Regions from separate parts of the Pararhizobium sp. P1_E7 genome, predicted to be linked through region 3. Evidence: predicted binding sites of a transcription regulator. Region 3 holds the regulator's gene; each other region holds the start of a gene.
What was found. The regulator PhoB, encoded in region 3, activates phosphate uptake and scavenging genes when phosphate is short. The targets are predictions, from matches to a motif close to TGTCATNNANCTGTCAT.
Positions count from the first base shown of each region.

Region 1: a site for PhoB is predicted at 8,219-8,235, ahead of AC1D17_RS06160 (DUF2794 domain-containing protein). Genes of this name have one in related genera too.
Region 2: a site for PhoB is predicted at 3,413-3,429, ahead of ppk2 (polyphosphate kinase 2). Genes of this name have one in related genera too.

Region 1 covers NZ_JBFUBH010000004.1:32,716-42,772, reverse strand. Annotated here, with positions in the region: gene AC1D17_RS06210 (sigma-70 family RNA polymerase sigma factor) at 1-111, shown strand, start outside; gene AC1D17_RS06205 (YkvA family protein) at 118-495, opposite strand; gene AC1D17_RS06200 (4a-hydroxytetrahydrobiopterin dehydratase) at 558-875, opposite strand; gene AC1D17_RS06195 (low molecular weight protein-tyrosine-phosphatase) at 1,012-1,473, shown strand; gene thpR (RNA 2',3'-cyclic phosphodiesterase) at 1,413-2,000, opposite strand; gene AC1D17_RS06185 (arylesterase) at 2,141-2,782, opposite strand; gene AC1D17_RS06180 (ABC transporter ATP-binding protein) at 2,855-3,580, shown strand; gene AC1D17_RS06175 (ABC transporter permease) at 3,577-6,129, shown strand; gene AC1D17_RS06170 (Bax inhibitor-1/YccA family protein) at 6,354-7,097, shown strand; gene AC1D17_RS06165 (N-acetyltransferase family protein) at 7,234-7,791, shown strand; gene AC1D17_RS06160 (DUF2794 domain-containing protein) at 7,793-8,200, opposite strand; gene AC1D17_RS06155 (DUF1223 domain-containing protein) at 8,586-9,290, opposite strand; gene acnA (aconitate hydratase AcnA) at 9,537-10,057, opposite strand, start outside.
Region 2 covers NZ_JBFUBH010000024.1:38,252-48,308, forward strand. Annotated here, with positions in the region: gene AC1D17_RS19440 (sensor histidine kinase) at 1-836, shown strand, start outside; gene AC1D17_RS19445 (glutathione S-transferase family protein) at 1,030-1,689, opposite strand; gene AC1D17_RS19450 (winged helix-turn-helix transcriptional regulator) at 1,782-2,282, shown strand; gene ppk2 (polyphosphate kinase 2) at 2,474-3,370, opposite strand; gene AC1D17_RS19460 (RHS repeat-associated core domain-containing protein) at 3,619-4,458, shown strand; gene AC1D17_RS19465 (SMI1/KNR4 family protein) at 4,469-4,972, shown strand; gene AC1D17_RS19470 (hypothetical protein) at 5,270-6,490, shown strand; tRNA gene AC1D17_RS19475 (tRNA-Arg) at 6,573-6,663, shown strand; gene AC1D17_RS19480 (aspartate kinase) at 6,858-8,111, shown strand; gene ptsP (phosphoenolpyruvate--protein phosphotransferase) at 8,201-10,057, shown strand, end outside.
Region 3 covers NZ_JBFUBH010000032.1:6,018-16,074, reverse strand. Annotated here, with positions in the region: gene ppk2 (polyphosphate kinase 2) at 1-766, opposite strand, end outside; gene phoR (phosphate regulon sensor histidine kinase PhoR) at 915-2,156, shown strand; gene AC1D17_RS21040 (substrate-binding domain-containing protein) at 2,351-3,385, shown strand; gene pstC (phosphate ABC transporter permease subunit PstC) at 3,486-4,970, shown strand; gene pstA (phosphate ABC transporter permease PstA) at 4,967-6,289, shown strand; gene pstB (phosphate ABC transporter ATP-binding protein PstB) at 6,302-7,117, shown strand; gene phoU (phosphate signaling complex protein PhoU) at 7,194-7,904, shown strand; gene phoB (phosphate regulon transcriptional regulator PhoB) at 8,011-8,694, shown strand; gene AC1D17_RS21010 (GcrA family cell cycle regulator) at 8,763-9,299, opposite strand; gene AC1D17_RS21005 (acetylornithine transaminase) at 9,733-10,057, shown strand, end outside.

The sequences.
Region 1 (10,057 bases), on a different contig from region 3:
ATTTCGGCAGCGACCGGTCTTCCGCTGGGAACGGTCAAGTCGCGCATCCGCCTTGCGTTCGGCAAATTGCGGGCCCTGCTCGAAGAGGGTGGCATCGATAGCGCCCATTGACGTGGCTCAGTCGGAGAGCTTGTCCTGCAAGGCCTCGTCCGCCTTGATGTAGTGCTTTTCCTTGATCTGGCCGCTGATCGCCGCAAAGGCTGCGGTCAGCACGGCGATGTCGTCGGAGAAGCCGACCATGGCCAAAACGTCGGGAATGAAATCGAACGGCATGACGAAATAGGCGAGCGCGCCGAGCAGGATGCCGCGCGTGCGCATCGGCGTCGCCGGGTCCATCGCGCAATAATAGGCGGCAACAACGTCGCGGCTGAACGGCACCTGCCGCATTGCCCGTTTCAGGGTCGGCCAGAAACGGCGCTGCACCTTGCGGGCTTTCGCTTCCTGCTCGCTTTCCTCGCCAGGCAGCAAAATCTCGCCGATCTTGATGTCATCCATCTTGTCTGTCCCATCCGTCATGGAAAATCATATGGTGAGCGCTGCAGCCATTTCAAATGGCCTCACTTCATATGGTCCGGCATCCGCCCGGCCGCCGCCCGGTCCATCCTCGCGGCAAGCTTGAAGTCCAGCTCGGTAAGCCCTTGGGAATCATGGGTGGTCAGCGTCACGTCGACCTTGTTGTAGACATTGAACCATTCGGGGTGATGGCCGAATTTTTCTGCCGCCAACGCACTTTCGGTCATGAACGCGAAGGCCTCGACGAAGCTCTTGAACCGAAAGGCTTTCCAGATCGACATCCCGTCTTCCGCAAGCACCCAGCCCTCCATCTTGTGCAGGTTCTCGGCGATTGCTTCAGCAGTGAGTTTTTCCTGTTTCATGGCAGTTTCCTCCAGCTTCTTCGACGGCGGCATTTTCCGGTTTCGCAACGCGGCAGCTAGGGATAGGTTCAACCTTTTCCTACAGCGCCGAGCGTCATGTCTGACGCGCATCGCTGGGGCAGGCCCGTTGGATAATATGAAACCTGTCAGAATTCTCTTCGTCTGTCTCGGCAATATCTGCCGTTCGCCCTTGGCCGAGGGCATTTTGCGTCACGTTGCGGGGGATGGTCCGGTGGACGTCGATTCGGCTGGCACGGGCGGCTGGCATATCGGCGATCCGCCGGATCACCGCTCGATCGCCGTTGCGCTGAAACATGGGATCGACATTGCCGGCCAACGCGGGCGCAAGGTCGATGCCGGCGATTTCGAGGCGTTCGATCTGATCTTCGCTATGGACCGCAGCAATCTCGCCAGTCTGCGCGGGTTGGCACCGCTTGAGACACAGCACAAGCTGCATCTGTTTCTCGACTATACGCTGGGTACTGCGCGCGATGTCCCCGACCCCTATTACGAGGGGCCGGAAGGCTTCGAAACCGTCTACAACATGCTTTTCGAGGGATGCACGTCGCTCATCGGCAGGCTCGAAGCGCGCTCATAGAGCGGGAAGGCCTCTTCGGTGACATAAGGGCCGCCGCCGACCGAATCGCGCGACGACAGGAGCACGAAGCGCGAGACGGTGAACGGGTTGGTGTAGAAGCCGCCGCGGCCCGAAAGATAGCCGACAACATCCTCGACCCGTGAAGAGCGCAACCGTGCGAGCGTCACATGAGGGGCAAATTTGCGGGGATCGGCGGGTAGGCCCAGCCGCTGGCAGATACGTTCGATTTCGGCCTGAAGGGCATAGAGTTCCGGCGGGTTGCTGACGCCGGCCCAGACGGAATGCGGTTTTTTTGATCCGAAAGCGCCGGTGCCGGTCAGCTGCAGCTGGAATTCCGGGCGTTCGATGCGGTCCAGCCGATCCACGATCTCGTCGGCGGTACGATTGTCGACGTCACCGATGAAGCGAAGGGTGATGTGGTAATTCTCCACATCGATCCAACGGGCACCGGGAAGACCACCACGCAACAATGAAAGGCTCATCGCGGCATTACGCGGTATCTCGAGGGCGGTGAAAAGTCTCGGCATAACGAGCTCCCCGAATCTCTTGAAGATAACCCAGCGAATCATGCTTGCCATCTGGAAGCAATTACAATTTCGCACCTGCAATATTTATCCAACGGGATTAACAGGTGCTGAACAAGGAAATAGTTCTTGTTTGGTTGGCGTCAACCTCCCGTTGTGAGGGATTGAAGGAACCGTTCGGCTGATGGCAGGAAGCGGCCCACCATGACGCCGATGCCATCGCCGTTCGGATGCATGCCGTCGTCGATCTTCAGTTTGGCATCTTCGACGACGCCGTCGAGAAAGAATGGATAGAGTTCTGCGCCATAGGTCCTGGCGAGCTCCGGATAGATCGGATTGAACCGCGCCGCATAGTCGGCGCCCATGTTCGGCGGCGCCATCATACCGACCAAGAGCACCGGGATACCGCGTGATTTCAGCTTCTCGATCATGGCGGCAAGGTTCTTGCGGCTTTCCTCCGGCGCGATGCCGCGCAAGGCATCGTTGGCGCCGAGTTCAAGGATGACGCCCCTGGTGCCATCCGGTACCGACCAGTCGATCCGCGCCAGACCGCCGGATGTCGTGTCGCCAGAGACGCCGGCATTGCTGATCGCCACGTCGTGACCCTTGGCGCGCAAGGCCTTTTCCAGCCGGGCCGGAAAGGCGTCTTCTGCCGGCAACTGATAGCCGGCCATCAGGCTGTCGCCAAAACCAACGAGGTTGAGCGGCTCTGCGCGGCCGATCGCCGGCATGATCACAATCGCCGTGATCGCCAACAAAAATGTACAGAAACCTTTTATTCGCATGAACGCGCCCTTAAATCGGTAAAAGTCAGCCGTTCCGGCAAGCTTCATACTATACATATAGGACAGTTTCCCTTGGCAAAAACCATGATCGAACTGAAAAATGCGGATCTGACCCTCGGCCAGGCCGCTGCGTCCGTTCATGTTCTCAAGGGAATGCACCTGTCGATCGATGCCGGCGAATCCGTCGGCATCGTCGGTCCGTCCGGATCCGGTAAATCCACGCTGCTGATGGTTCTGGCCGGGCTGGAACGCCTCGATAGCGGCGAGATCGTCATCGACGGCACGCCCTTGCATGGTTTGAGTGAAGACCGGGTGGCGGAGTTTCGCGGCCGCAATATCGGTATCGTCTTCCAGTCTTTCCATCTGATCCCGAACATGACGGCGCTGGAAAATGTCGCCGTGCCGCTTGAGCTTGCCAATATCCGCAACGCTTTCGAGATCGCCCGGCAGGAGCTTGTCTCCGTCGGTCTCGGCGAGCGGCTGTCGCATTATCCCGGCCAGTTGTCCGGCGGCGAGCAGCAGCGTGTCGCCATTGCCCGGGCGCTTGCACCGTCGCCGAAGCTACTGATCGCTGACGAACCGACCGGCAATCTCGATGCCGAAACCGGCAGCCAAGTGGCTGATCTGATTTTCTCCAAACAGGCCGAGCGCGACATGACGCTGGTTCTGGTCACCCATGATGCATCGCTTGCCGCCCGCTGCTCGCGCCAGGTGCGGGTGCGATCCGGCGAGATCGTTTCCGGCGCCAGTCATGAGCAGCCGGTTTCCGCACCGCTGTCCAAGGCTGCGTCGGCATGAGGGCCGCTGCTTTCGGCGGGCTTCGTCCCGGACTGGCTTTCCGCCTTGCGCTTCGCGAAATGCGCGGCGGCCTGAGGGGGTTCTATATCTTCCTTGCCTGCGTGGCGCTTGGAACGGCAGCCATTGCCGGGGTCAACTCGCTGTCGCAATCGATCACCGGCTCCATCGCCAGCCAGGGCCGCGAACTGCTCGCCGGCGATATCCGCTTCGAACTCAACAACCGCGTCGCGACCGACGAGGAAAAAAAATTCATCGGCAGCCTCGGCACGGTCGCGGTCTCATCCGGTCTGCGCTCGATGGCCCGGCTGCCGGATGGCTCCAACCAGGCGCTGGTCGAACTGAAGGCCGTTGACGCAGCCTATCCGCTCTATGGCACGTTCGAGAGCGAACCGGCGGCACCGCTGGGCGATATGCTTTCAGAAAACAACGGTGCCTACGATGTGCTGGCGGCGCCGCTTTTGCTTGAGCGTCTTGGGATCAAGACCGGCGATGAAATCCTGCTCGGGACCGCCCGTATTCGCATCGCGGGCACCATCGTGCGTGAACCGGATGCCCTGTCGGACGGGTTTGGTTTTGCACCGCGCCTGCTGATCTCAAAACAGGCGCTTGATGCTTCCGGTCTTGTGCAGCCGGGGAGCCTGGTCGAGCATACCTACAAGGTGAAGGTCGCGGATGCCTCCAGCGTACCGGCTTTGCGCAGGCAGGCGGAGGAAAAATTTCCGCAGGCAGGCTGGTCTGTTCGCACCAGCCAGAATGCCGCTCCGGCGCTGACGGCCAATATCACCCGCTTTTCCCAGTTCCTCACCCTTGTCGGGCTGACGGCGCTGATCGTCGGCGGCGTCGGCGTCGCCAATGCGGTGCGTGCCTATCTCGATTCCAAGCGCGGCGTTATCGCCACGTTCAAATGCGTCGGTGCGCCCGCCTCGATGGTCACCACTATCTATCTCATCCAGATCCTGCTGATCGCCCTGATCGGTATCGGCATCGGCCTGGTGCTGGGCGCGCTCATTCCCTTTGTCGCGGCGCAATTCCTCGCCGGCGTCTTGCCAATTTCGACGGCGTTCCAGCTCTATCCCGGCGCGCTCGGTCTTGCCGCCGTGTTCGGCCTTTTGACATCGCTCGCCTTTGCCATCCTGCCGCTCGGCCATGCCCGCGAAGTGCCGGCGACGGCGCTGTTTCGCGAACAGGGGTTCGAGCGGGCACGCCTGCCGTCCTGGCCCTATCTCCTGGCCGCCGCCCTTTGCCTCGGAGCTCTTGCAGGCCTTGCGATCGTCACGGCCTATGACAGGACGATCTCGCTGACGTTCCTTGGTGCCATCGCCTTTTCATTCGTCGTGCTGCGCGGCGTCGCCGTTCTGGTCGCCATGCTCGCCCGCCGGGCGCCGCGCGTCAGCTCGCCGGCGCTCAGGCTTGCCATCGGCAATATCCACCGCCCCGGTGCGCTGACGCCGTCGGTGGTGCTGTCGCTCGGCCTTGGCCTGGCACTGCTGGTGACGCTGGCACTGATCGACGGCAATCTGCGCCGCGAACTGACCGGCAATCTTCCGGAACGCGCGCCGAACTTCTTCTTCGTCGATATCCAAAGCGCCGAGGTCGAAGGCTTCCGTTCCTTGCTGCAAAAGAGCCTTCCAAAGGGCAAGGTCATCGAAGTGCCGATGCTGCGCGGGCGTATCCTCGCCTTCAACGGTGAGGATGTGACGAAAATGAACGTACCGCCGGCCGGGCAATGGGTCCTGCGCGGCGACCGGGGCATCACCTACGCCAAGAACCGGCCGGAAAATTCGTCGCTGACCCAAGGCGACTGGTGGGCGCCGGACTATACCGGCGAGCCGCTGGTATCGTTTTCCGCTGAAGAAGCCGGTGAACTCGGCCTGAAGATCGGCGATACCGTCACCGTCAACGTGCTCGGCCGCAATCTCACGGCCCGGATCGCCAATTTCCGCAAGGTGGAGTGGGAATCGCTGTCGATCAACTTCGTCATGGTGTTCTCGCCGAACACCTTTGCCGGCGCGCCGCATGCCTGGCTTGCAACGGTGATCGATCCGGGTGCTACGGCCAAGGAGGAAGCAGCCACCTTGAAGGCGGTGACCAATGCCTATCCGACGATCACCAGTGTCCGCGTCAAGGACGCACTCGACATCATCAACGTGCTGGTCGGACAGCTGGCGACGGCCATTCGCGCTGCCGCTGCCGTCGCGCTGGTCGCCTCCGTCCTGGTGCTGGCCGGGGCGCTTGCCGCCGGCAACCGGGCACGGACGCATGATGCCGTCGTCCTGAAGACGCTGGGGGCGACGCGCTCGACGCTGATCCGCGCCTTCTGCTACGAATATGCGATACTCGGGCTGTCAACGGCGATCTTTGCCCTGTTCGCCGGTGGCGTCGCGGCATGGTTCGTGGTCAGCAAGATCATGAGCTTGCCGTCGTCCTTCCTGCCGGATGTGGCGCTGATCACCATGGCTGTCGCCCTCGTCGTCACGGTCGGTTTCGGCCTGGCAGGCACCTGGCGGGTGCTCGGGCAGAAGGCTGCACCCGTCCTGCGGGAACTCTGAGGGGCAGTTAACCGTTAACGCTAGCGCCGGAAAGCCGCCGAAAGCGGCTTTTCGAGTGATTCAGGCCCCTTGCGGTCTTGTGCAAGTCGTATTTCGACATCATATTTAGCACAGGCATGCTGGAGCCCCGCAGCGGCGCCTGGGCCGAGTGGCTGGCATCTTGAAATGATGCGCCCTTATGACCCGACACCGTAAACTAAACCGGGGCTTATATAGAGGAAACAATGGCTGATCTTAGAAACTACCAAACCCGGACGGCGCAGACTGGTGCGCAGGCGGGGGCCGTAATCGACGAAGGTCTGCGCACCTATATGCTCAAGGTGTACAACCTTATGGCCCTTGGCCTGGCAATCACTGGTATTGCCGCCTTTGCCGCCTTCCAATTCGCATTCGCTGACGGACAGCTGACCGCCTTCGGTCAGGCGATCTATGTGAGCCCGCTGAAGTGGGTCGTGATGCTCGCCCCGCTGGCTCTGGTGTTCTACATGAGCTTCCGTATCAACTCGATGAGCGTCTCCGCCGCGCAGACGGCCTTCTGGGTCTACGCCGGTCTGATGGGCCTGTCGCTGTCGTCGATCTTCCTGATCTATACCGGCCAGAGCATCACCCAGACGTTCTTCGTCACGGCCGCTTCGTTCGGCGCCCTGTCGCTCTACGGATACACCACCAAGCGTAGCCTGTCGGGCATGGGCTCGTTCCTGATGATGGGTCTGTTCGGCCTGATCATCGCCTCGATCGTCAACATCTTCCTCGCCTCGTCGGCGCTTGATTTTGCGATCTCGGCCATCGGCGTTCTGATCTTCGCAGGCCTCACCGCCTGGGATACGCAGAAGATCAAGGAAATGTACTTTGAAGCGGATAGTGCCGACGTTGCTGGCCGCAAGGCCATCATGGGCGCCCTGACCCTGTATCTCGACTTCATCAACCTGTTCCTGTTCCTGCTCCGGTTCCTCGGAAATCGCGATTAGTTCGAACTGGCAACATCTGGAAAGGCGGCTTCGGCCGCCTTTTTTGTGCCCTGGCTCCGCGGGCGGCATCCGCTTGCTCGTGCCGCTGCGATATGACAGAGGACTGGTGGTCTTCTTTTTCACTCAGGCTTTCCCGATGGCTTTCATCCTGCGCGACGCCACCTTATCCGACCTCCCGGCCATCGCCGCGATCTATCGGGAATCCGTGCTGAACGGCGTCGCCTCCTATGAAATGACCCCACCCGACGAGGCCGAAATGGCGTCGCGCTTTTCTGTCATCACCGGCAACGGTTATCCCTATATCGCAGCCGTCGATGCCGATGGGGTGCTGCTCGGTTACGCCTATGCCTCGGCGTTCCGGACCCGCCCGGCCTACCGGTTCCTGGTCGAGGATTCGATCTATCTGGCGCCGGAAGCGCGCGGCCAGGGCGTGGGCAAGGCGCTGCTTGCCGACCTGATCAGCCGCTGTACGCAGCTCGGTTTCCGCCAGATGGTCGCCGTCATCGGCGGCGCGCATCCGGCATCCGTCGCGGTCCATCGCGCAGCAGGTTTCGCGCATGGCGGATTGATGAAGGGAACCGGTTTCAAGCACGGCCGCTGGCTGGATACGATCATCATGCAATTGCCGCTCGGCGACGGTCTGACCACCGATCCCGAACCCGGCGTCTATCCCGATACGCTGTATCGCACCTGATTCAGGTCTTGATGACCTTCAGCATCTTGTCGAAGACTTTCAGCACCTGCTGCAGGTCATGGCCACGTTTCAGGATCATGCCGTGCGTATTGGCGACGCTAAAGGCCCCTTGTTTCGCTGCCAGTTTTGGATTTTTCTCGATCCGGAAAAGTGGCATCTCGCCCGAGCGCTTGAACACCGAGAAGACCGCCCTGTCGCGCAGATGGTCCATTGCATAGTCGCGCCACTCGCCCTCGCCGACCATGCGACCGTAAATCCGCAGGATCATGTCGAGTTCCCGGCGGTGGAAGGTGATCGGGAGTAAGTCCTGGTTGTTGCTGCGGTATTCGTGCAGGTTCACAACCACATCTGACGTTTGCTGCCTTTCCGAACGGGTTTCGCCTCGCTGAAAATCCGGCTCATCGGTCATTTCTACCCCGGCTTTATTGTGACAGGACGGTTACAGTTTGCCTGAGCTTCGCTGAAATGCAAGCCGCAAGGCGGATCGGACGAAGGGAGACTTTTTTCGGGTGTGCCGCATTTCAGCCCAATCGGTGCCCCAATTGGCGACGAAACTCGCGCCCGTCGGCACTGGGGGAGTCCTCCCGCGTGTGCGGCCTGCATGTCCGTTTGAAGGTTTCTGCCCTGAACGGGGTGCAGCTCGGAGCGGCTGGCCAAAGCGCCCATCGGGCGCGGCTGCTCCAGACACCATGCGGGTCGGGTACTGCATGTGCCTGCGAAGCGTGGACGGTTCGGTCCGGCATCTTCGAACCCTCAGCCCCAGCCCCTCGATGCTGCCGGGCCGAACCAGTTATTCAATTGGCGGTATTGTCCGCCATCACAGTCGTAGCGCCCAGGATGGCGCCGGGCGTTTCGCTGTCCTTCATCTTCTGCAGCAGCACGGCGCAGCCGCCGTTTTCTCCCTCGTTGAGGATGGAGGCGGGCAGAACGAAACTGGCAGGCTTGCCATCCCACATGCCGATCGTCTGGACATCGCGGACGGAATGCCAATAGGAAATCGTCTTGCCGCTGTTTTCGCCCTTCTTGACGGCGACAATCTGCTGGCGATTGAAATAGGCGACGACGACATTGGCCTTGCCGCTGCCGGCACCGATCTGGATGTCGATCTCGTCCTTGCGGACGCTGGCGGAGACCGGAACGTCAAGGCCCTTTCCCGCAGAATTCATCGCCGAAAGACGATTGTTGATTCCGTTGAGATCGGCGCCGTTGATATGGTCGCGGCCGTTGAGCACCGCCTGCGGCGTGTAGACACCGCTGCGGCCAAACATTCTGGCGTAGGCATATTGCCGGGCGGTGTTGTCCTTCGAGGCCAGCGTGTCAGCCCAGCCGAGATAGTTCCAGTAATCGACGTGATAGGACAGTGCGACGACCTTGCCGCTGTCGATCAGCGTTTTCAACGCCGCATCCGCCGGCGGACAGGACGAACAGCCCTGGCTGGTGAACAGTTCCACGACGCCTGCCGGTGTCACCGCGTCCCCCGCCACGGCTGGCATCGCCATAAGGCCAAGGCCGCAGGCGAGCGTGATGCGGCGAACGGTGGATGATCCAGACATCGAGCTTCCATTTCAAGTGTTTTGGCATTTCAACGAGATTGTACCGGTGTGCAGCCTTTATCTGCGTCTTTCATACGCTGCTCCCCTTTCAACAGAAAATCACGTTGGAGTGAGATTTATGGCACCGGCGATCACAAAAAAGCCGGGGCTCGTGAAAGCCCCGGCTTCATTCATCTCGGCATCACGGATGCATCACGCAGCGAGGTCGCGCAAGACCGTCTGCAGGATGCCGCCATTGTTCATGTAGGTCACCTCATCGAGCGTATCGATGCGGCAGATCAGCGGAACGTCCTTCACCGTGCCGTCGGCATAGGTGATCTTGGCGACGCGCTTTTCACGCGGCTGGACGTTGGCGAGATTGTCGATCGTGACGGACTCGTCGCCCTTCAGGCCGAGCGATTCCCAGGTCGTGCCTTCCTCGAAGACGAAGGGCACGATGCCCATGCCGACGAGGTTGGAGCGATGGATACGCTCGAAGGACTGGGCGATCACGGCCTTGACGCCAAGCAGGTTGGTGCCCTTGGCCGCCCAGTCGCGTGACGAGCCATTGCCGTATTCGACACCGGCGAAGATGACCAACGGCACGCCTTCGGCCTTGTACTGCATGGCAGCGTCGTAGATCGACATCTCTTCCTTGGAAGGATAGTGGATCGTGTAGCCGCCCTCCTTGCCGTTCGGTCCCATCATGTGGTTGCGGATGCGGATATTGGCAA
Region 2 (10,057 bases), on a different contig from region 3:
GGCTGATCGTGCGCCGGACGCTTACGCCGGTCGATGACCTGCGCCGGGCGATCGAGGAAAAGGACGGCGGCAACATGGCGCCGGTGCCATCCCGCATGCTGCCGCGTGAGCTCTTGCCGATCGCCCGCTCGGTCAACCATCTGCTGACGCGGCTGCAATCGGCTTTCGATGCGGAGCGCGAATTCACCGCCAACAGCGCCCACGAACTGCGCACCCCGATTGCCGGCGCGCTGGCGCAGACGCAGATGCTGATTGCCGAACTGGATGGCCCGGGGAAGCGGCGGGCGCAGCAGATCGAAACCTCGCTGATCAATCTTGGCCACACGGCGGAAAAACTGCTGCAGCTGGCACGGGCCGAAGCCGGGATCGGTGCCGGCTCTGGAAATGCCGATCTCGCCCGTGTTCTGGAATTGGTGGTGGCCGATTTTGAGCGGAGCGATCCGGTATCCCGGCGGCTGCGCTTTCACCGGGAAGCGGGCGCGAGCCTGAACGGCAGCTATAACGAAGACGCGTTTGCGATCGTTCTGCGCAACCTGATCGAGAATGCCCTGTTGCATGGCAGCAGACAGGAGCCGGTGAATGTCCGGCTGGAAACGGGCGGCGTGGTGCGCATCGTCAACGGCGCGGCGGCTCTTTCCCCGGATGAACTGGCGGCGATCCGCAAGCGCTTCGGGCGGGGTGCGACGGCGTCCCCGGGCTCCGGGCTCGGCCTGTCGATCGCCGAGCGGCTGTTGCAGCAGATGAATGCCGGATTCGAGGTCTTGTCCCCGGCGACGGGGCGCCACGACGGGTTCGAGGTGGTGCTGCGGTTCGGCCAGGTGGATGCAGCCGGGTGAAGGGTGAGGCGCGATTTTTCTTGCCCGACGGGGAGAAAAGGGAGCCGTCGCTACAGGCCTCTCATCCGTCCTGTCGGGCACCTGCTCCCCGACTGCGGGGAGAAGGGACGAGCGGCAAACTCTGGCGTTCCCTCACCCCGCGTGCGGGGAGAGGGTGAGGGGCCGGGCGTAGCGAGGGACAACCCGCGAACTCTCAATCCCTGTCCGGTGCTCCCAGCGGAAAGAATGAGCGGTACGGGCGGCCTTCGTCGACGGCGCGGGCGAAGGACGGGCGGGCGAGAAGGCGGGCGCGGTAGGCGCGGACATTGGGGAAGGTTTCTGCGATCGGGTGCACCCAGTCGGCATAGAACAATGACGGGCAGGCCGCGCAATCGGCAAGGCTGAACGTGTCGCCGGCGGCCCATTCGGTCTTAGCCACCACGCCGTCGAGCCAGGCATAGGCATCGTCCAGCATCGCTTTCGCCTCGGTGACGCCATAGGGATCGCGATCAGCTTCCGGGCGGATCTGGTTGAACACCACCTTCTGCATCGGCGTCATGACATAATTGTCGAAGAAGCGGTCCATCATCCGGGTGCGCAGCGCAGCCTGCGGATCGTCAGGGATCAGGCGGACGCTGCCGGGGTAGTTCAGCATCAGATATTCGATGATGATGGTTGCCTCCATCACCGCGGTTTCGCCGTCCTTCAGCACCGGCATGCGTTTCATCGGCCAGAGCGCGCACCACTCCGTGACGATCTCCGGCGTGTCTTGTCCGAGCATGCGCAGTTCGAACGGCGTGCCGTTTTCGTAGATCGCGACGAGCACCTTCTGGCAGTAGGACGAAAACGGGTGGGCGAAGAGTTGCGGTTTCATCATATCCTCCAAAAACTGATTTCGATCTGCAACTGGTTGCGTTGTAAAGTAACCGATCCTATATTGCAAGCGGTTTTGAAGAGGGACGTGCCGTGGATACTGTGCAGCGATCGGGATGCCCGATCAATCTTACACTGGAAATGCTCGGCGATCGCTGGAGCCTGATCATCATCCGCGACCTGATGTTCGGCAACCGGCGGCATTTTCGCGAGCTGTTGACGCAGTCGGAAGAGGGGATCGCCTCGAATATCCTGGCCGACCGGCTGCGGCGGCTGACCGAAAGCGGGCTGCTTTCCCGCCGTGACGATCCGAGCCACAAGCAGAAGGGCATCTACAGCCTGACCGAACCGTCAATCCAGCTGGTGCCGCTTCTGGCGCAGATGGGGGCGTGGGGCAGGCGGCATACACAGGCATCCGAGGAACTGTCGATCCGGGCCGAACTTTTGGAAGAAGGCGGGCCTGCGATGTGGGCGGCGTTCATGGGGGAATTGCGGGCGTTGCATCTGGGTGCGCCGGTGCCGGAGCGCTCGGTGTTTGCGGAACTGCAGGCGGCGTATCTGGCGGTGGTGGCGAAGAACTCGACAGCCGAATGATCTGGCGGCCGAATGACGATCCAGACGCCACATTGTCCTAACCGCCCCTCACCCTAACCCCGCTTGCGGGGAGAGGGGACTGCCTCGGAGTTTGCCGCTTATTCCTTCTCCCCGTGGCAACGGGGAGAAGGTGCCCGATAGGGCGGATGAGGGCCTTTAGGCCCTGCAGTTTTGCCGGAAGCTCGCTGTGATCAATACACTTCCGGCACGTACATTTCCGGCGGGACCGGGTGACGCGTGTAGTCGTCGTTGCGAACGCGCTCGGGCAGGACGAGTTCGGGTTTGGGTACATCCTCGTAGGGGATCTGGGCCAAGAGGTGGGCGATGCAGTTCAGCCGCGCCTTCTTCTTGTCGACCGCCTGCACGACCCACCACGGGGCTTCCGCGATATGGGTCCGGGCAAGCATCTCTTCCTTGGCCTTGGTGTAATCCTCCCAGTGAACGCGGCTTTCCATGTCCATCGGCGACAGCTTCCACTGCTTCAGCGGATCGTGGATGCGCATCTGGAAGCGGAATTCCTGTTCCTCGTCGGTGATCGAGAACCAGTATTTGACCAGGATGATGCCGGAGCGCACCAGCATGCGTTCGAATTCCGGCACGGTGCGGAAGAATTCGTCGAGCTCTTCCGGCGAGCAGAAGCCCATGACGCGCTCGACGCCGGCGCGGTTGTACCAGGAGCGGTCGAACAGCACCATTTCGCCTGCCGTCGGCAGATGCGGCACGTAGCGCTGGAAATACCATTGATTGCGCTCGCGCTCGGTCGGTGCGGGAAGCGCGACCGTGCGGCAGACACGCGGATTGAGCCTTTGGGTGACGCGCTTGATGGCACCGCCCTTGCCGGCACTGTCGCGGCCTTCGAACAGAACGACCACCTTGAGCTTCTTGTGCTGCACCCAGTCCTGCAGCCGCACCAGCTCATGCTGCAGCCGGAACAGCTCGCGGAAATAGGTCTTGCGTTCGAGCGTTGGTTCGGCCGACATGCCTTCGGCTACCAGCTCGTCGAGCCGGTCCTCCTCCATCTGCATTTCCAGCTCTTCGTCAAAGCTGTCGGCAATTTCCGCCTTGATGCGGTCGAGCTGGTCAATCATTGGTCACATCCCCGTTGGTCGAGCGCACAGGAGCAGGGTTTGATGACAGGTATGTGACGGGGCGGTGGGGCGCTGCCTATAGCCGGGAATTGCGAGATTTCACGGTGAACGCAATTCGGAATCCAGCTTGGAAATGCCGCATAAAACCCATGGAAGCCGTCTCCGTACATTGACTGCAACCCAAGATGAACTTATGGTTGAAATTCCGGTCGGCGCAATGGCGGTCTGCTTCAAGTGGGGGCTTGTTCATGAAATGCTTTTCCGGGTTTTCGACCCGCATTCTCAGTCTGCTGCTCATTTGCAACATGCTGTCTGTGTCCTTTGGCTCGGCGGCCAATGCCCGGTTCATCCAGCCCGACACCATGGACCCAACGGTACAGGGCGTGGGCACCAACCGGTATGCCTATTCCGGCAATGATCCGGTCAATAAGAGTGATCCGAACGGTCATCAGATGGGGCATAATGGCGGCCCGCCTCTCGATCCTACAGACCGAGACGGGGACAATATCCCTGACTTTTTGGACTCACACCTCGGCATAAATGATCAAGACATACAAATTCATGAGGCCAGTCCGAACTTAGGCGACCCCGGCATTGGAGGGTTGGCAGCTACCGCGGCTGGAGCGGCCATAATGGGCCATCCTCTCGGTCCTATTCGCGGATATCTAAATGACCTAGAGCAAAAAAGTGGAATTGCGATCGGTTCCGAGCAGCGGCAATATCTGGCCCAGGATCTTCGAGATAATACGACGGTTAAAGGGAGTGTGACTGGCAAAGAACTGCTGACCCGCAGGAATGCATGGGATCAAAAGCTCCCCGCCCTGAGAGTCGAGTGGGAGCGACGAACAGGGAGAAAATGGCCAACGTACACTGAAGAAGATATTAGAAGCGGACGTGGGCGGATACATGCCAGAATTGGTTCTCCCTATGAAGCCCACCAGATCCGTCAACTCAGCGACGGTGGTAAGAATACATGGTGGAATATGACACCTCTTTCAGCACTTGATCATCAAGGGGGAGTTCATAGAGCAGGCAGCTCATTGAATGCACTGCGCGATTTTTTCAGTGGGCTTTTCGGCGGAAAATGAGGGAATCCAAATGGAAGACCAGATAGATGATGATGTGCTGCAATGGTATCGCCAGTTTACACGTGAACCATCAGAAGCCCGCGATCACACGACGCCGAACCTTTTCTATCCCGTTGAGGAAAATAGTATAATGGAGTTTGAGAAGGAATTCGGGAACATAATTCCGAATTCTTACAAAAATTTCTTGAAATCGGTTGGGGAAGGCCGGTTAACGGAGGACATGAATGGCGGTCAAAGCCAAGGTTATGAAAATTCATTTCAAGATCCTGCGGAAATGGCGGATTTAATTGGTAAAAAAACTGTCGAATGGGACATTTATCCCGACTTTATCGCCGACAACGAGGTTCCATTCTTTTATATCGGAAACCATTCTGTATTTGTTTTTAGAAAAAATGAAGGAAGCAAAGTATATTTTCCATATCTGGATGATGTTTATGCAGAGAGTTTTGGGGAATTTATTAAGAAGCTTATGGAGAATATCAATTTTTATAATGAAATTCATATTGTCGAATAGTCTGATTGTCCTCCATCTGCATTTCCAGCTCTTCGTCAAAGCTGTCGGCATTTTCCGCCTTGATGCGGTCGAGCTGGTCGATCATTGGTCACATCCCCGTTGGTCGAGCGCACAGGAGCAGGGTTTGATGACAGGTATGTGACGAGTATGTGACGGGCGGACGAAAGAGGTGCCGATCGTAGGCGGGGGTTGTCGGCCGTGCGGCTGGACGATTGACTGCGGCTTTGCGCCGATCGGCGCGACAGCTCCTCGCGTTTCAGCGGCATCCGAACTATTGTGGGGAGAGGGGCCACACAAATGCACAACGAATACATCAACCTAGCGAAGATCAAAAAATTTCTAAGATCAGGAGACCAGATACCGCATCATCTAATGCTTGCAGCCTTGAATGAAGTTACGGGCACGCTGTTCACTGATAGAGAAAGAGCAACTGCCGAAAGCCTGTCCCAAGATGCCGGAAAGTACTTAGAAAATTGGGCGCTCCTAGACTTCATCAGCGCGAAACTCAGCGACGAGGAGGTCGCCGAAATCATTGCTATACGGAAAACCCTTATCTCGAGGCTTTCTGTGCTTCTTCCATCTATCGTGGCTTTGTTCAATATTAATGATTTGGTAGACATCGCCTCAGCCATTCAACAAATATATACCTGCTGCGGCGACTACCCTGTGATCGAGAAGTCGCAATACTCGGCGCAGCAGCGGAAAAAAATTGTCGGAGAAATCAGTTCACTCATCAGCCTTGCAGAGCAGTTGGACGAGGCACTGGATCGAGCGAGCCGTCATGTCGACATCGAGTTTGCGCATCACAAAGATGCAGTAATGAGAATGAGAACGACATCGCAACCTCTGCGCGACGTCGACCAATTTCGTTCTGAGCTGGGAATGCTGCGGTTCGCTGCACAACTGACGCTTTATCGTGATGAGGCTGGTGAACGCTCTTTCTATGTAGGTGACAACAGGGCGCGTACTCACATTGTAGAATACGCGTACCGAATGACGCTACAGTTCGGTGCTCCTAATTTGAAGACTACGCCTGGATCAGACTTTTCAAGTCTCTGCAGTTTAATGTTTGAGCTTGCAACAGGCGCTGCCGATGAGAGCCTAGCGGGCGCTATCAACAAGTTCGCGCGAAGTGAACTGAGACGTGAAATAGATCAAGAAGAAGAAGATAACCGCCACGAAAATAGCGATGAATACATGGCCGAATACGAGGCGGATAATTTCGCAAGCGTCAAGCAAGGGATTCAAAAACTTGAGGCCGAAGAGGCGTTCTGGCTACGGATGCTCGCTGATCGAGTATGGGACGAGAAATCGGAAAACCAAATATTGCTTCGAATTTGGGATGTCCATGCGGAGAAAGAAAAAGCACTGAAGGGCCATGGCCCATTCATAGTTTGGGCAAGTCAGATGAGCAGGAAAACAGGCGAGGAATGGAGAGCAAGAGCCGAACGTTACGAGACTGAGATATTGGAGCTTGCTATCGAACTTGGGCGAAAAACTCGTGCTCGACGCGATTGACCAGCCTTGCGTCGATTTGCCAAAAGCTGATCAACAATCGATCGTCGGCGCAAGCTACAAGAATGCCATGCGGTCCAAACGCAGCGGTGTAGCTTAAAGGACAAAGCCCTTACTTTCGACGGTTGAGACTTCAGCCGGGTAAGGAGATGCGGGTTCGACTCCCGCTACCGCGACCGCTCGCATAGCAGACACCACTGCCGCGTTGGAACGCCTGATCATTCAATGCGAGAAGAAGCGGCCTCGGCCCCGACACGCCAAACCCCACTTCCTTCTCCATTGCACGTCGCCCTCATTTTCGCTAAGAGACCGCCAACTTCTAAAAGCAGGCGTGAACCCCAAGCGCAGCATTTTCGACCGGTAGAGGCACATGGCACGCATCGTGATGAAATTCGGCGGCACGTCCGTCGCGGATATGGATCGCATCAGGAATGTGGCCCGCCATGTGAAACGTGAAGTCGATGCCGGCCACGAGGTTGCCGTCGTTGTGTCGGCGATGTCGGGCAAGACCAACGAGCTGGTTTCCTGGACGCGCGACGCCTCGCCGATGCATGACGCGCGCGAATACGACGCCGTCGTTGCTTCCGGCGAGCAGGTGACCTCGGGCCTTCTGGCGATTGCCCTGCAGAACATCGGCATCAACGCCCGCTCCTGGCAGGGCTGGCAGATCCCGATCAAGACCGACAATGCCCATGGCGCGGCGCGTATCCTGGATATTGACGGTACCGAACTGATCCGCCGCTTCGGCGAAGGCCAGGTGGCCGTCATCGCCGGTTTCCAGGGGCTTGGACCCGACAACCGGATCGCCACGCTTGGCCGCGGCGGCTCGGACACGTCGGCAGTCGCGATCGCCGCTGCCGTCAAGGCTGACCGCTGCGATATCTATACCGATGTCGACGGCGTCTACACCACCGACCCGCGCATCGAGCCGAAGGCCAAGCGGCTGAAGAAGATCGCGTTCGAGGAAATGCTGGAAATGGCATCGCTCGGCGCCAAGGTCCTGCAGGTTCGCTCGGTCGAGCTTGCCATGGTATTCAAGGTTCGCACCTTCGTGCGCTCCAGTTTCGTAGACCCCGACGCGCCGGGCATGGGCGATTTCCTGAACCCGCCCGGTACGCTGATTTGTGATGAGGATGAGATCGTGGAACAGGAAGTCGTCACCGGCATCGCCTATGCCAAGGATGAAGCGCAGATTTCGCTCCGGCGCGTGGCCGACCGGCCGGGCGTTTCGGCTGCGATCTTCGGACCGCTCGCCGAATCCCATATCAATGTCGACATGATCGTCCAGAACATTTCGGAAGACGGATCGAAGACCGACATGACGTTTACGGTGCCGTCCAGCGATGTCGACAAGGCATTGAAGGTGCTGGGCGAAGCCAGGGATAAAATCGGCTTCGACGTCATCCAGAACGAATCAGGCCTGGTGAAAGTCTCGGTCATCGGCATCGGCATGCGCAGCCATGCGGGCGTGGCCGCGTCCGCTTTCCGCGCACTTGCCGAAAAAGGCATCAACATCAAGGCGATCACCACCTCGGAAATCAAGATTTCCATTCTGATTGACGGTGCTTACGCCGAATTGGCCGTTCGCACTTTGCATTCCGTCTACGGTCTGGATAAGAGTTAAGGTAGCGGCGGCAACGGTGCTTTGGCGCAAGTGTGCCGGAACAAATTGCCGCCTGCAGTTGTTGACTTTTATTCGGGAGACGTTGCGCGATGAGAGACCTCTCAGCGGGCCCACGCGTCCTCCTCAAGCGGTTGCGCGAACTGATGGCGGAACCGCTCGAGCCGCAGGAGCGCCTTGACCAGATTGTTCGCCAGATTGCGCAGAACATGGTCGCGGAAGTGTGCTCGGTCTATGTGCTGCGCTCCGACGGCGTGCTCGAACTCTACGCCACCGAAGGTCTGAACCCAGGCGCCGTCCACCTGGCACAGCTGCAGATGGGGCAGGGCCTCGTCGGTACCATTGCGGCGAGCGCCCGGCCGCTCAATCTGTCCGACGCGCAGGCGCATCCGGCCTTCACCTATCTGCCGGAGACCGGCGAAGAAATCTATCATTCCTTCCTCGGCGTGCCGATCCTCAGGACCGGCCGCTCGCTCGGCGTTCTCGTCGTACAGAACAAGGCCAGCCGCACCTATCGCGACGACGAGGTCGAGGCGATGGAAACGACGGCGATGGTTCTGGCCGAAATGGTCGCAACCGGCGAGCTGAAGAAGATCACCCGGCCGGGCCTGGAACTCGATCTGTCGCGGCCGGTGACAATCGACGGCTCAAGCTTCAATGACGGCATCGGGCTCGGCTACGTCGTGCTGCACGAGCCGCGCATCGTCGTCACCAATCTCTTGAACGAGGATACCGATCATGAGCTTGGCCGGCTGGCCGAAGCGCTGGGTTCCTTGCGCATCTCGATCGACGACATGCTGTCGCGCCGCGACGTTTCCATGGAAGGCGAACATCGCGCCGTACTGGAAGCCTACCGGATGTTCGCGCATGACCGTGGCTGGGTCAGGAAGCTCGAAGAGGCGATCCGCAACGGCCTGACGGCGGAAGCGGCGGTCGAGCGGGTTCAGAGCGAGACCAAGGCGCGGATGATCCGGCTGACGGACCCCTATCTGCGCGAGCGCATGCACGATTTCGACGACCTCGCCAACCGGCTGCTGAGGCAGCTGACCGGCTACGGCGCGAAAATGTCGGCCACGGATTTCCCCAACGACGCGATCGTCGTCGCCCGCGCCATGGGGGCTGCCGAACTGCTCGATTATCCGCGCGAAAACGTTCGCGGCCTCGTGCTCGAGGATGGCGCGGTGACCAGCCATGTGGTGATCGTCGCTCGCGCCATGGGCATTTCGGTGGTTGGCCAGGCGGCGGGCGTGGTGGCGCTGGCTGAAAATGGCGACGCGATCATCGTCGATGGCGACGATGCGAAGGTGCATCTGCGGCCGATGGCCGATCTGCAGCGGGCGTATGAGGAAAAGGTCCGGCTGAGGGCCCGCCGCCAGGAGCAGTTCAAGGCACTGCGCAACGTCGAACCCGTGACCAAGGACGGCAAGCGGATCAAGCTGCAGATGAATGCCGGCCTTCTGGTCGACCTGCCGCAACTGTCGGAATCCGGGGCCGAAGGCATCGGCCTGTTCCGCACCGAGCTGCAGTTCATGATCGCCTCGACCATGCCGAAGATGGAAGAGCAGGAGCTGTTCTACCGCAACGTCATGAAGCAGGCGGCAGGCAAGCCGGTGACGTTCCGCACGCTCGATATCGGCGGCGACAAGGTGGTGCCCTATTTCCGCGCGGCGGAAGAGGAAAACCCGGCGCTCGGCTGGCGGGCGATCCGCCTGTCGCTCGACAGGCCTGGCCTTTTGCGCACGCAGTTGCGCGCCATGCTCAGGGCGTCGGCGGGCGAGGAGCTGCGCATCATGCTGCCGATGGTGACGGAAGTGTCCGAACTGCGCACCGTGCGCGAGCTGTTGCAGAAGGAAATCCAGCGGCAATCGAAGGTCGGCGAGCAATTGCCGCGCAAGCTGCAGTTCGGCGCCATGCTGGAAGTACCAGCACTCCTGTGGCAGATGGACGAG
Region 3 (10,057 bases):
GCGCGCGCTTCTTGTCGTTGGCGCGAACGACGGTCCAGGGCGCGTGCTCCGTATGCGTCTCCCGCAGCATGGTGTCGCGCGCCTCGGTGTAATCGTCCCATTTCGTCAAAGCTGCGATATCCATCGGCGAGAGCTTCCAGACCTTCAACGGATCGTGACGGCGGTCGTGGAACCGTTTCAATTGCATCTCGCGGCCGATATCCAGCCAGAACTTGAAAAAGAAAATCTCGTCGCCCGTAATCAGCTTCTCCAGCCGGGGCGTCTGGCTCAGGAACTTCTTGTGTTGATCGGGTGTGCAGAACCCCATGACCGGTTCGACGCCGCCGCGATTGTACCAGGAGCGGTCGAACATCACGAATTCACCGGCGGTCGGGAAATGCGAGATGTAACGTTGATAATACCACTGCCCCCGTTCGGTTTCGGTTGGTTTGGGCAGCGCAACAACGCGGGCGGAGCGGGGGTTGATATAGGACCGGATGGCGTAGATGGAGCCGCCCTTGCCGGCCGCATCGCGCCCCTCGAACAGGGCGATCACACGTTTTCCGGTTGCCTGCAGCCAGAACTGGACCTTCACCAATTCGATCTGCAGTTTTTCGAGAAGATCGTCATAGTCGTCGCCGTCGAATTTTTTCTCGTAGGGAAAGTCTCCCGAAGCCAGCGCCTTGTCGTCGATCCAGTCGGGCAGCTTCGGATTGTCGATGTCGAAAACCCGGTTCTTGCCATTGATCACCAGCTCGACCGGCTTGTTTTCTTCCATATCCGCCATGGCGTATCCTCGCTGAATGCATTGTACGGCCGGCCGCCGATTTCACGGGAGGAGGCCACAATTGCATTGCGAATTCAAGCATGCCGTGAAAATCATGTCATGAACCTCCGCTATCACCGGTCAATTGCACCGTGCACGTGAGAAGATTTTGGAAAATACAAAAACAGTCTGGGAGCGCCTGAAGACGACAGCCAGGTCGGAGATGTGGGTCATCGGCCTGTCCGTTGCCGCCGCCGGAGGTCTTGTTCTCTTCGGTATTCATACGGCAGCCGTGCTGCTGTTCTGGCTCGTCTGGATGATCGTCCTGTTCAATCGGTCCACCGATCCCAAGCCGCCCGTACCGGCAGTGGCGCCCTCTGTGGTGAAGGAAACGGATTTCGGGATACTTGCGACGGCCTTCAATGCGCTCGACACCCCCATTTTGGTGGTGGCGCCGGATGAAACCGTCCTTTTGCAGAACCAGGCGGCGGAAAAAGCCTTCGGCACCATCCCGCCGAACACCGACCTGTCGGCCAGGGTCCGTTCGCCCGGCATACTCGATATGGTCCGCGAAACCATCGTCACCGGCAAGGTCAACCAGATAGAACATTCGGAACGCTTCCCATCCGAGGCGGTCTATATCGTTCGGGTCGCGCCGGCGGAGATCGGCCAACGGGCCGATGAGCGGCTTTACATCCTGTCCTACCGCGATATTTCCCAGGCGCGGCGCATCGACCGGATGCGGTCCGATTTCGTCGCCAACGCGAGCCACGAGTTGAGGACACCATTGGCCTCGTTGCGCGGTTTTATCGAGACGTTGCAGGGCCCTGCGCGAAACGACCAGAAGGCGCACGAAAAGTTCCTCGGTATCATGCATGAACAGGCGACACGGATGAGCCGGCTGGTCGATGATCTCCTGTCTTTGTCGCGGCTGGAGTTGAAATCCCATATTGCGCCGGACGAGGCGATCAACCTGGCGCCGCTGCTCGGCCATGTTCTCGATACGCTGTCGCCGCTTGCCGAGGATGTCGGTGTCGAGATTTCACTGATCGTGCCGGATGATCCGGTGATCGTGCAGGGGGATCGCGACGAGTTGACGGAAGTGTTCGAGAACCTGATCGAAAATGCCTGCAAATACGGCCAGGAGGGCAAAAAGGTCGAGGTCGCGCTTTCAGGTGGTGGCGATGCGCCCGCAGAGGTTTCGGTTCGCGATCACGGGCCTGGCATTGCGGCGGAGCACGTTCCGCGGATCACCGAACGATTCTATCGGGTTAACGTCGAAGCCAGCCGATCGAAAAAAGGCACCGGTCTGGGGCTTGCCATCGTCAAGCATATCTTGACCCGGCATCGCGCCAGACTGCTGGTTCAGTCCGAAGTCGGCAAGGGTACGGTCTTTACGGTGAGGTTTTGACACAAACCCATCGCCTGAAAAGTCACATGTCAAAAATACACAGTTATTTCAAATAGTTGATATGTCACAAATGTTTCGTCAAGTTGACATAAAAGGTGTGGGCATCGGGCGCTAACTAGGGCGGCCGATCGACACGGCGAAAGCGAGCGCTGGTGAAAAGCGCACCCACACAAGCCCATTATGGGAGTATTCTGATGAAGTCCTTGAAACTTACTGTTGCAGCTCTGGTTGCATCCGCCGCTTTTGCTGGCGTTGCCATTGCTCGCGACCAGATCCAGGTTGCCGGTTCCTCGACCGTTCTTCCCTACGCAAAGATTGTTGCCGAAACGTTCGGCGAAACCTTCCCCGACTTCAAGACCCCGGTTGTTGAATCCGGCGGCACCGGTGCCGGCCTGAAGGAATTCTGCAAGGGCGTTGGCCCGGACACGATCGATATCGCCAACGCATCGCGCAAGATCAAGGACAGCGAGCTGGAAACCTGCAAGGCAGCCGGCGTCACTGAAGTCCAGGAAGTCAAGATCGGTTATGACGGCATCGTCTTCGCAACGGATAAGGGCAATGCCGATCTGAAGCTCGTCCCGAAGGACCTCTACCTGGCGCTCGCCGCTGAACTGGTTGTCGACGGCAAGCTCGTTGCCAACCCTTACAAGAAGTGGTCGGAAGTCAACAAGGACCTGCCGGACGTTGAAATCGCCGCTTACATCCCGGGCGAAAAGCACGGCACGCGCGAAGTCTTCGACGAAAAGATGCTGGCCCACGGCTGCAAGGACGCGGGTGCTGACGTCGCCATCAAGGCTCTTATTCCCGACGCAAAGGAAGCTGCCAAGAAGTGCATCGCTGTTCGTAAGGACGGTCTGGCGATCGATATCGACGGCGACTACACCGAAACACTCGCTCGTATCGCTTCCAACAAGAACGGTATCGGCGTTTTCGGCCTGTCCTTCTATGAAAACAACGCTGACAAGCTGAAGGTTGCGACCGTCAGCGGTATCGTTCCGTCGGTCGAAACGATTGCTTCGGGCGAATATCCGGTTTCCCGCCCGCTGTTCTTCTACGTCAAGAAGGCTCACCTCGGCGTTATCCCGGGCCTGAAGGAATATGTTGAATTCTTCCTCGACGACCAGATGGTCGGCCCGGATAGCCCGCTGGCTGCCTATGGTCTCGTTCCGGCTCCGGACGCCGAGCGCGAAGCTGACCGCAAGGCCTTCACCGACGGCAACATGCTCTAATACACCTCAAAAATCCGGCACGGCAGTTTTGCCGTGCCGGACCTCCCGAGTATGCGGATTTGCCGGCTTTCATGTTTGACAAGGCCGGGGGGACATATCGATGAGCACTTCTCTTATTCTTTTGATCATTTTGATCGTTGGCCTTGCGGCGTATTTTGCCGGCCGCGCACGGGCGATGGCCAGCTCCAAAGGCAAACTTTCCGCCCTGCATTCGCTTCCCGGTTATCATGGCGTCTATGTTGCCATCTGGGCGGTTTTGCCGGCTGCGTTCGTTCTTGCCGTCTGGCTGATCGCCAGCCCGTTTTTCGTTGAAAATTCCGTTCGAACTGCTTTGCCGGAGAATGTGCGCAGCCAGGGCGGCGCGACCACCGAACTCATGCTCGGTCAGGTCATGCAGGTCGCCAACGGCTTGAAGCTGCTGAACAGCGACGAACTTGCGGCCGTCACAAGTGGCTCCAGCAACCTTCGCGATGCCTTGGCGGCCAAGGGCGTGCCGATGGCAAATGCCGGCGAGCCTTACATGGTCGAGGCAGCGCAGCAGTACAACTCTCTGAAGGATGGCAGCCGGTGGACAATGAGCGCCGTCGTGCTGATCATCGCGATCGCCGGCGCCGTTTTCGCCATTCGCGGCATCAGCGCGCCGTTCCGGGCCAGAAACCGGGTCGAGCGCGTCATGCTCGGTGCCCTCCTGGTGGCATCTTCCATCGCGATCCTGACGACAGTCGGTATCGTCGGCTCCATGCTGTCTGAGGCGATCCGCTTCTTCCAGTCGGTATCCCCCAGCGCGTTCTTCTTCGGCACGGTCTGGGATCCGCGGTTCTCGGCTGCGGGCAGCGGTGGCACGGAAGGACAGTTCGGACTTCTGCCGCTTCTGGCCGGCACCCTCTACATCGCTTTCGTCGCCATGCTGTTTGCGGTGCCTGTCGGCCTGTTCGCCGCCATCTACATGGCCGAGTACGCAAAGCCTGCGGTCCGCGGCATTGCCAAGCCGCTCCTTGAAATTCTCGCCGGCATCCCGACCATCGTCTACGGCTTCTTCGCGCTGGTGACGGTCGGGCCTTTCCTGCGCGATATCTCCGCTGAGCTGAACGGCCTGGTCACCGGGAACTACGTTAACTTCATCCAGGCGCAGAGCGTTCTCACCGCCGGTCTCGTCATGGGCATCATGCTGATCCCGTTCGTGTCGTCGCTGTCGGACGACATCATTACGCAGGTGCCGCGCTCGCTGCGTGACGGTTCGCTCGGCCTCGGCGCCACACGCTCCGAAACCATCAAGCGCGTTATCCTGCCGGCTGCTCTGCCCGGTATCGTCGGCGCCTTGCTGCTGACGGCCTCGCGTGCTGTCGGTGAAACCATGATCGTGGTGCTGGCTGCAGGTGTTGCTGCCCGCATGCAGCTCAACCCGTTCGAAGCGATGACCACGGTCACCGTCAAGATCGTCAATCAGCTGACGGGCGACCTCGAGTTCAACTCGCCGCAGACACTGGTGGCGTTCGCGCTGGGCATCACACTGTTTGCCATCACGCTCTGCCTCAACATCTATGCACTCTACATCGTGCGCAAGTATCGGGAACAGTACGAATGACCGACATGACATCCTCCGTACAGTCCTCCTTCGTGCGCCCGGCGCAGGCAAGACGCGATATCGGCATCAAGAAGCGCTACGCTGCCGAACGCCGCTTCAAGGCTTATGGGCTCATCGCCATCCTGATCGGTCTGTTCTTCCTGTTCGTTCTTTTGTGGACTGTCGTCTCCAAGGGCTACACGGCCTTCCAGCAGACGGCGATCACGCTGCCGATCGAGTTTTCGGAAAAGATCATCGATCCGAAGAACGAGCGTGGTGCAAATCCCACCAAGCTGATGACGGCGAACTATCCGCTTCTGGTGCGCGATGCGCTGGTCAAGGCTCTCGATATCGATCCCGCCAACAAGCCGCTCGTCAAGCAGGCGACGGACATGGTCTCGGCAAGCGCCCGGACGCAGCTTCGCGATCTGGTCGTTGCCAATCCCACACTCATCGGCACGACTGCCAATGTCTCCCTGCTGGCGGAAGGCAATATCGACAGCGCCAACAAGGGGCAGATCGACCTGACCGTTGCCGAGGCCAACCGCAAGGTGAAGGACCAGCAACTCGAATGGATGAAAAAGCTGTCCGAGACCGGTGCCATGGCCAAGCAGTTCAACACCGGCCTGTTCACCTATGGCGCATCGAGCCGGCCTGAAGCTGCGGGCATCGGCGTCGCTGCCCTCGGTTCGCTCTATATGATGCTGATCGTCCTGGCGCTTGCCCTTCCGATCGGCGTTGCAGCATCGATCTACCTGGAAGAGTTCGCGCCCAAGAACAGGCTGACAGACCTCATCGAGGTCAATATCAACAACCTCGCGGCTGTTCCGTCGATCGTCTACGGTCTGCTTGGCCTGTCGATCTTCATCAACTTCGCCGGCATGCCCCGTTCGGCCGCTGTCGTGGGTGGCCTTGTCCTGACGCTGATGACGCTTCCGACGATTATCATCGCCACGCGTGCAGCCTTGAAGGCAGTCCCGCCGTCGATCCGCTCGGCCGCTCTTGGCCTGGGTGCCTCGAAGATGCAGACGATTTTCCACCATGTCCTGCCGCTGGCCATGCCGGGCGTCCTGACAGGAACCATCATCGGTCTGGCGCATGCGCTCGGTGAAACCGCGCCGCTGCTCCTGATCGGCATGGTGGCCTTCGTGGTCGACTATCCCGGCTCGCCGATGGAGCCGTCCACTGCCTTGCCGGTCCAGATCTATATGTGGGCCAACGAAGCCGAACGTGCATTTGTCGAACGGACTTCGGGTGCGATCATGATCCTCTTGATCTTCCTCGTCGTCATGAACCTTGGCGCAATCCTGTTGCGGCGTCGCTTTGAGCGGCGCTGGTAGTGAGGTAGAAACATGAACATGATGTCAGAAGCAGCAGTTGAAAAGGCGCTGGACCAGAAAATGAACACTGTTCCTTTCAAGATGATCGGAAAGGACGTTTCGGTTTATTACGGCGAGAAGCGTGCGCTTTTCGATGTGAACCTCAACGTTCGCGAAAACACGGTCACCGCGCTGATCGGCCCGTCGGGCTGCGGCAAGTCGACGTTCCTGCGGACCCTCAACCGCATGAACGACACGATCGACGGCTGCCGAGTCACCGGCAAGATTACCCTCGACGACGGTGACATCTACGACCCGAGCATCGACGTCGTTGAACTTCGCGCCCGCGTCGGCATGGTCTTCCAGAAGCCCAACCCGTTCCCCAAGTCGATTTACGAGAACGTCACCTACGGTCCGAAGATCCATGGTCTCGCCCGCACCAAGGCTGAACTTGACCAGATCGTCGAGTCGAGCCTGCAGAAGGCCGGTCTCTGGAACGAGGTCAAGGACCGCCTGCATGAATCCGGCACCGGTCTCTCCGGCGGTCAGCAGCAGCGCCTGTGCATTGCCCGCGCCGTCGCCGTCAGCCCGGAAGTCATTCTGATGGATGAGCCCTGTTCGGCGCTGGACCCGATCGCGACCGCCAAGGTGGAAGAGCTGATCCACGAACTGCGCACGAACTTTACGATCGTCATCGTCACGCACTCGATGCAGCAGGCTGCACGCGTGTCGCAGCGCACCGCCATGTTCCACCTCGGCAATCTCGTCGAGGAAAACGACACCGACAAGATGTTCACCAATCCGGACGACCAGCGTACCCAGGACTACATCATGGGCCGTTTCGGCTGAAGGCGCTTCCCCACCCTTCCATGCCGGCAGGGTGGCGGTCTTCCAACCCGGATTGTGATCGCAAGGAAAAACAATCATGTCTACGCACATTGCTTCCGTCTATGACGAAGATCTGAAGTACCTGACCCGCCGCATCTCCGAGATGGGCGGTCTGGCCGAACAGATGGTGGCCGAATCCGTGCGCGCCCTGGTCAATTCCGACCTGGCGCTCGCCCAGAAGGTCATCTCCGACGACACCATCCTCGACGAGGCCGAGCGCCAGATCGGCGAGAAGGCGATCGTCACCATCGCAAAACGCCAGCCGGTCGCCGCCGACCTGCGGGAAATCATGGGGTCGATCCGCATCGCGGCCGATCTGGAGCGGGTCGGCGATCTCGGTAAGAACACTGCCAAGCGCGTCATCGCCGTTTCCAGCGCCAGCCTGCCGCGCCAGCTTGCCCGCGGCCTCGAGCATCTGGCCGAGCTTGCGCTCGTCCAGCTCAAGGAAGTGCTCGACGTCTATGCTTCGCGCTCGCCGGAAAAGGCCAACAGCATTCGCGAACGCGACGGCGAGATCGATGCGATCTATACGTCGCTGTTTCGCGAACTGCTGACTTACATGATGGAAGATCCGCGCAACATCACACCCTGCACGCATCTTCTGTTCTGCGCCAAGAACATCGAGCGCATCGGCGACCACGCCACCAACATCGCCGAAACCATCTACTACATGGCGACCGGCGCGCAACCCGTTGGTGAGCGTCCGAAGGACGATACAGCCAACACCGTCGGCGCGATCGGCAATTGATCGCGTGATTAAGTAAGTAAAGCCTTACGTAATGACTGCGCGAGCGGCCGCTGGAGCCGCTCGGCAAGCCTTCGGCCAGCCGGCCGGGCGCCTAGGAGCTGACTGCATGTTGCCAAGAATTGCCGTTGTTGAAGATGAAGAGGCGCTTAGCGTTCTCCTCAGATACAATCTTGAGGCCGAAGGGTTCGAAGTCGATACGATCAATCGTGGCGACGAGGCGGAAATGCGCCTGCAGGAACGCCTACCCGATCTCCTGATCCTCGATTGGATGCTGCCGGGCGTTTCCGGCATCGAACTCTGCCGCAGGCTGCGCCAGCGCTCTGAGACAGAGCGCCTGCCGATCATCATGCTGACGGCACGCGGCGAGGAAAGCGAGCGCGTCCGCGGGCTTGCCACCGGCGCCGATGACTATGTGGTCAAGCCGTTCTCGACGCCGGAACTCATGGCGCGGGTCAAGGCGATGCTGCGCCGGGCCAAGCCCGAAGTGCTGTCGACGCTGCTGAAATGCGGCGATATCGAACTCGACCGCGAAACCCACCGCGTTCACCGCAAGACCCGTGAAGTCCGCCTCGGACCGACGGAGTTCCGTCTGCTCGAATTCTTCATGGCCTCGCCGGGCCGTGTCTTCTCGCGTTCGCAGCTGCTGGACGGTGTCTGGGGTCACGACATCTATGTCGACGAGCGCACGGTGGACGTCCATGTCGGCCGTTTGCGCAAGGCTCTGAATTTTTCCAACATGCAGGATGTGATCCGCACAGTGCGCGGCGCAGGCTATTCGTTGGAAAGCTGAGCTTCTGTATTGCCCAGACGTAGAAAAGGGGCCGCTTGGGCCCCTTTTTCGTAAAAAGCAATCCGGCCTCAGCGTGCCCGGCGGCGCTCCGCGGAAGGCTGGTAGGCCAGCTTGGCGTGGAACGTGCAGTAGGGCGACGTGTCCGGGGAGTCGTTGCCGCAGAAGTGGAATTCTTCTTTCATCGGATCGCCGATCGGCCATTTGCAGGTGCGGTCGGTCAGCTGCGTCAGTGCCAGGCGGCGCGACATCGGAACAACGACGTTGTTGCCCGCCGGTGCTGCTTCCTGATCCTCGATCGCGTCGATTTCCAATTCTTCCTTCATGACGGCTGCACCGGTGGTGCGCGTCATTGTGCGGGTGGCGGTCATGCGCGATGCGGTGTAGTTGTTCGGTGCGCGGGGAGCTGCGGCAGGCGCGGGGCGTTTTGCCCGTGCCGTGGTCGTGCTGCCGCCAGCCTTGGCGCGGCCCGGCAGGCAGAGCCGGTGAACCTTGCCGATGACGGCATTGCGGCTGACGCCGCCGAGCTGCGCAGCGATCTGGCTCGCGCTCAAACCTTCGGACCACAATTTCTTGAGTTTTTCGACCCGCTCGTCAGTCCAATTCATGGTCTTGTCTCCATTCCCAGCGTTGGTGATGGTCGAATCCTCCACCGAGCCCTGGATGTGCTCCGAGGCTGAAACGCGATAACACTTTTGGTGACTAGGTCCGCCGCATGCGTTCTAGTAATTGTTTCTTAACGTAGAGCCCGGGGGACTCGCTGACAAGAGTCCGGGGAATCCCGCCGAATCGATTTCTGAGTTTTCCCCAACTTGCTTGCGATGCGTGGCATTTTTGCAAGGGTATCCGGCTAAAAAAAATCGCTTCCGCTGTGTCTGCCCGAATTGCCGGAAATCATGGGCTTTTGTTGACATTGCAGTGCGAAATGAAGATAGTGCCCCTGCCGCCGCGAGGCGGCATTTTGATTTTTTACGGGCTGCCCGCAGCCTCGTTGAGGATCTGGTTGTATAATTGCCGTGATGGTTTGAGGAGACACGCGCCATGGCCGATGCCACGCCGCTTTATGACACATATGCCCGTGCGCCCTTGCGGTTCGAGCGCGGCGAAGGCGTCTGGCTGATCACTGAAGATGGCACGCGCTATCTCGATTTCGCCGCCGGTGTCGCGGTCAATTCGCTCGGTCATGCACATCCGCATCTTGTGTCGGCGTTGAAGGAGCAGGCGGACAAGGTCTGGCACCTGTCGAACCTTTATGAAGTCCCCGGCCAGGAAAGCCTCAGCCGCCGCCTGACGGAAGCGACCTTCGCCGACAAGGTGTTCTTCACCAATTCGGGTGCAGAGGCGCTTGAATGCGCCATCAAGACGG